DNA from 2 places in the Enterococcus mundtii genome. Region 2 is predicted to be linked to the other one. Evidence: predicted binding sites of a transcription regulator. Region 2 holds the regulator's gene; the other holds the start of a gene.

Region 1 (2,482 bases), 440 kb from region 2:
CATCAACAGCTGGTGCTGCTGCACTTTCGTCTGTAGAGATGTATTGATTGATGATCTCGTCATATTGACCTGTTCGTTTTAATTCTTTTAAGCCTTCGTTGAACATTTCTAATAATTCAGGATTTTCTCCTTTTTTCACTGCGAAACCATAAGAGCCGCCAGTTTCTCGTTCGATTGGCGTTTCTAATTCCTGACCATTTTTGATCGCATAACCGATTACTGGATAGTCATCCATCATTGCGTCAATTGCTCCGACTCTCAAACTATCATATAGCTGATCTGCGGCATCGAAATATTTGATTTCGTAGCCGTATTTCTCTTGGTTAGCGACCAAGAAATCTGCACTTTCGGTACCAACTTTCGCACCGACTGTTTTTCCATCTAAGTCTTCATAAGACTTGATCGAAGTATTGCCTTTTTTGACTGCGATTTGGATACCACTTTGGAAATAAGGGTCTGAAAAATCAAACGTTTTTTTACGTTCATCTGTAATCGTCATCCCCGCGATCATTCCATCTGCTTGTCCGGATTCCAATGCCTGTAACGCAGCAGAGAAACCTCGGAAGTCCATGCGGATATTGAACCCATGCATTTCTGAGATAGCTTCCATTAAGCTGACATCGATCCCCACATATTCGCCATCCGCATTTTGGTACTCGAATGGAGCGAAGGCCGAATCACTTGCAATCACATAAACGTCTTTTTTAGGTTCTATTTTTTGCATCGTCTCGCTAGTTGCTGTAGTCGATTGCGTCTCGTCAGCTTGCACAGGCGTATGCAGAGCGAATGTAACAAGTCCTGTCATTATGAAAAGGAATGTCTGTAACATGTTTCTTTTTTTCATAAATAACCTCCTATATAAATTTCGATAATTTCCAATATTTAACTATTATAGGCGAAAAGATATTCCTAACACAAGATTCCAAGAAAAAATAATTTAAAAAAGTAGCGATTTATTACATGCTATGTAAGAAAACATGACATGCGATAAAAGAAGGAGATTACAGGTAAGATCCAAAACTTTCAATTGGCGAAAGTATGTTCGCCGTGATATAATAGAGGAACAAGGAATGCCTTTGCTTTCCTTTTCTTTTTTTGATGAAATGAGAGAAGGAATGAACGAAAAGGAGGACGAACAATGATTGAAAGAGATACCTCCCGTCATTTTGAGTTGGTGTCAAAATACCAACCAGCCGGCGATCAACCAGAAGCGATCAAGCAGTTGGTCGAAGGTGTAAATGAGGGTAAAAAAGCGCAGATTTTATTAGGTGCGACCGGAACAGGGAAAACCTATACGATATCTAATTTGATCGAAAAAGTAAATAAACCAACTTTGATCATTGCACATAATAAGACACTTGCTGGCCAATTATATGGGGAATTTAAAGAGTTCTTTCCGAACAATGCGGTCGAATATTTTGTTTCTTACTATGATTATTATCAACCAGAAGCCTATGTACCTTCGAGTGATACGTACATTGAAAAAGATTCAAGTGTCAACGATGAAATCGATAAATTGCGTCATTCCGCCACAAGTTCATTGTTAGAACGAAATGACGTGATCGTGATTGCTTCGGTTTCTTGTATTTTTGGGTTAGGTTCACCATTTGAATATCAAAAACAAGTCGTGTCGATCAGACAAGGTGCGGAGATGGACCGTAATCAATTGATCCGAGATCTAGTCAGCATCCAATTTGAGCGAAACGATATTGATTTTCAGCGCGGTCGTTTTCGAGTGCGTGGTGATGTCGTGGAGATCTTTCCAGCTTCACGTGATGAGCGAGCATTACGCGTTGAATTTTTTGGCGATGAAGTCGAAAGAATCCGTGAAGTGAATGCGTTGACAGGTGAAGTATTAGGCGAAACAGAACACGTCGCTATTTTCCCCGCTACTCACTTTGTCACTGATGACGATCATATGGAACATGCGGTCGCCAATATCAAAGCAGAACTGGAACAACGCTTGACTGTGTTGCGTAATGAGAACAAATTATTAGAGGCGCAACGCTTAGAACAACGGACGAACTATGACATCGAGATGATGTTAGAGATGGGCTATACTTCTGGGATCGAAAACTATTCACGTCATATGGATGGTCGTAAAGAAGGCGAACCGCCGTATACGTTATTAGATTTCTTCCCTGAGGATGCGCTGATGGTCATTGATGAATCTCATGTGACGATGCCACAGATCCGTGGAATGTATAACGGAGACCGTGCGAGAAAACAAATGCTAGTCGATTATGGCTTCCGCTTGCCATCTGCACTAGATAACCGTCCCTTACGTCTAGAAGAATTTGAGAAACATGTCAACCAGATCGTCTATGTTTCTGCTACTCCTGGACCTTATGAGTACGAACAAACAGATACAGTGGTCCAACAAATCATTCGACCAACAGGATTATTAGATCCAGTCATCGAGGTACGACCAATCATGGGTCAGATCGACGATTTGGTAGGTGAGATCAATGAGCGAGTTGAA
Region 2 (2,482 bases):
GTATAAAACGATCAATTTCCCTAATTTCATATGACCAGCCATCGAACTTGCTTCTTGAGACACGCCTTCCATCAAGTCGCCATCGCCACATAACGCATAGGTATAATGGTCAACGACGTTGAATTGGTCTTTGTTGTAGGTCGCTGCTAGATGCGCTTCTGCCATTGCCATCCCCACAGCCATCGCGATCCCTTGACCTAAAGGACCAGTCGTTGCTTCGACGCCGTCCGTATGGTTGACCTCAGGGTGTCCCGGTGTTTTTGAATCCCATTGACGGAATTGTTTCAAGTCATCAATCGTCACTTGGTACCCTGCTAAGTGCAACAAGCTGTACAACATCGCTGAACCATGTCCCGCAGATAAGACAAAACGGTCACGGTCTGCCCAGTTTTTAGAAGTTTTCGGATTCACTTTCAAGTGTTTCGTCCAAAGGGCATAAGCCATTGGCGCGGCACCCATTGGTAACCCCGGATGTCCTGAATTTGCTTTTTGTACTGCATCGACACTCAATGTACGGATCGTATTCACACCAAGCTGATCAATTTTATCAAACAATGTAACCCCTCCTGTAATTTAGGTTTTTTTTACCTATATTTCTACTTCTAATTTTATAGTATCTCCTCTAAAAAAGCAACGACTTTTAGTTTTTTTTACTAAAACTTGCTATTTCGGTCGTGGAGGCCTTTTTTCTTCTGGATTTCTTTCAATTTTTCTGGTGTGACATCATTTCCATCGGGATCAACAACTTTCATCCCTTCAATATGATGTCTCATGCCAGAACGAAAGGCTGTCAGATATGCTTCTCGTAATTCCTTTTGCTCTTTGACTTCAGCTGGTGTCAATCCTTCTGCTTTTTTCTTTTTAGCTAACTGATTGATACGTTCGATTTTTTCAGGCGATAACACAACTATTCCTCCTCGCTTTTGCTTCTCCTACATCTTATATAAAAAATGAAAAAAAAACAACTACATCAATAGTCTTTAATGCGAACATTTGTTTGAAATCAAGTATTTTCTATGGTACTATTTAGTTATCAAGTGAAAGAAGGTGTACCTTGTGGCCCGACAAACTGAAACAAGACAAATCGAAGTCTTACGATATATTCACGAACAAGTGACCCAAAAAGGCTATCCACCGACTGTCCGTGAGATCGGAGAAGCTGTTCAGCTTTCTTCAACATCGACAGTCCATGGTCATCTTGCCCGATTAGAGAAAAAAGGCTTTATTCAAAGAGACCCTACGAAACCACGTGCCATCGAATTGACGCAACAAGGATTATCAAAAATCGGGATTCGCCCAACAACGATTCCTGTTCTCGGAGTTGTTACTGCCGGAGAGCCGATACTAGCTGTTGAGGAAGCTTCTGACTTCTTTCCAGTACCACCAAACCTTTCATCAGAAGAAGGTAGTCTGTTCATGTTGACGATCCGAGGAGAAAGTATGATCAATGCTGGGATATTGGATGGCGATAATGTCATTGTCCGCAAACAAGAAACTGCACAAAATGGTGATATCGTTATTGCGATGACTGCAGAAGACGAAGCAACTTGCAAACGGTTCTATAAAGAAAGAGATCATTTCCGTTTGCAACCCGAGAATGATTTACTGGAACCGATCATTTTAGATGAGGTGTCGATCTTAGGTCGAGTCGTTGGTCTGTACCGTAGTCATATTTATTGATAAGAAAAGAAAATTTAGTTATTTATTTACGAGCTTGAGATCATGATCTCAAGCTCGTCTTTTCCTCTTTTAGCAGATATCTTTGTTCTTTTTGAACTTCCCTCTTTACAAACCGAACAAAAGTTCGTATACTAATGATACGAACTTTTGTTCGCATTCTATAAAGAGGTGAAAATCATGAAATCAATGAGACGTTTTGGTTTAGTATTGATCGTTTTGTTTTTAGGTATTATTATTGGTAATTTTGGTCTACGTACAGCGCTGTTGGTTTTTGTTCCTTTGTTTACATTGTGGTTTATGTTGTGGGATGAAAAAAAATACCGTCAATCACAACGTCGTCAATCCCATGAAGACTCCTTCTATCACGAAACCTATTACAGCTCCAGGCACTCGTAAAAGTAAATAAGATCGCTTCTATGAAAAATCCGTCCAAGCAAACGATGATCGCTCGTTTGCTTTTTTAACGACAAACTGACTACCTACCCTTGCACTCATTTGTTCCATCAATAAATTGAGGCTACTCATCCAACGAACCCCCCCTTCCGCAAACGGTTCATCCGTTTGTGGAAGGGGGGGTTCTGTTCAATATTTTATTTGATTAATACTCCATCAAAGTAATCATGTCGTAGCCTTCGATTTTGTCACGACCATGCAAGTCCATCAACTCGATCAAAAAGGCACAACCAACAACAACTCCGCCAAGTTCTTCGATCAATTCGATTGTTGCTTTGATCGTTCCACCTGTTGCTAATAAGTCATCACAGATCAAGACTCTTTGTCCTGGTTGAATTGCATCTTTGTG

The links. Region 2 encodes LexA, which represses DNA repair genes until DNA is damaged. Its sites were predicted from a motif close to CNAACANNTGTTNG; they were not measured.
Region 1: the regulator LexA is predicted to act here: its motif matches at 1,032-1,045, upstream of uvrB (excinuclease ABC subunit UvrB).

What each region holds. Positions count from the first base shown of each region.
Region 1 is NZ_CP018061.1:1,659,039-1,661,520, reverse strand. Features, by position in the region: gene EM4838_RS07820 (amino acid ABC transporter substrate-binding protein/permease) at 1-844, opposite strand, end outside; gene uvrB (excinuclease ABC subunit UvrB) at 1,139-2,482, shown strand, end outside.
Region 2 is NZ_CP018061.1:1,217,690-1,220,171, reverse strand. Features, by position in the region: gene tkt (transketolase) at 1-555, opposite strand, end outside; gene EM4838_RS06015 (DUF896 family protein) at 654-905, opposite strand; gene lexA (transcriptional repressor LexA) at 1,057-1,680, shown strand; gene EM4838_RS06005 (hypothetical protein) at 1,858-2,076, shown strand; gene EM4838_RS06000 (adenine phosphoribosyltransferase) at 2,279-2,482, opposite strand, start outside.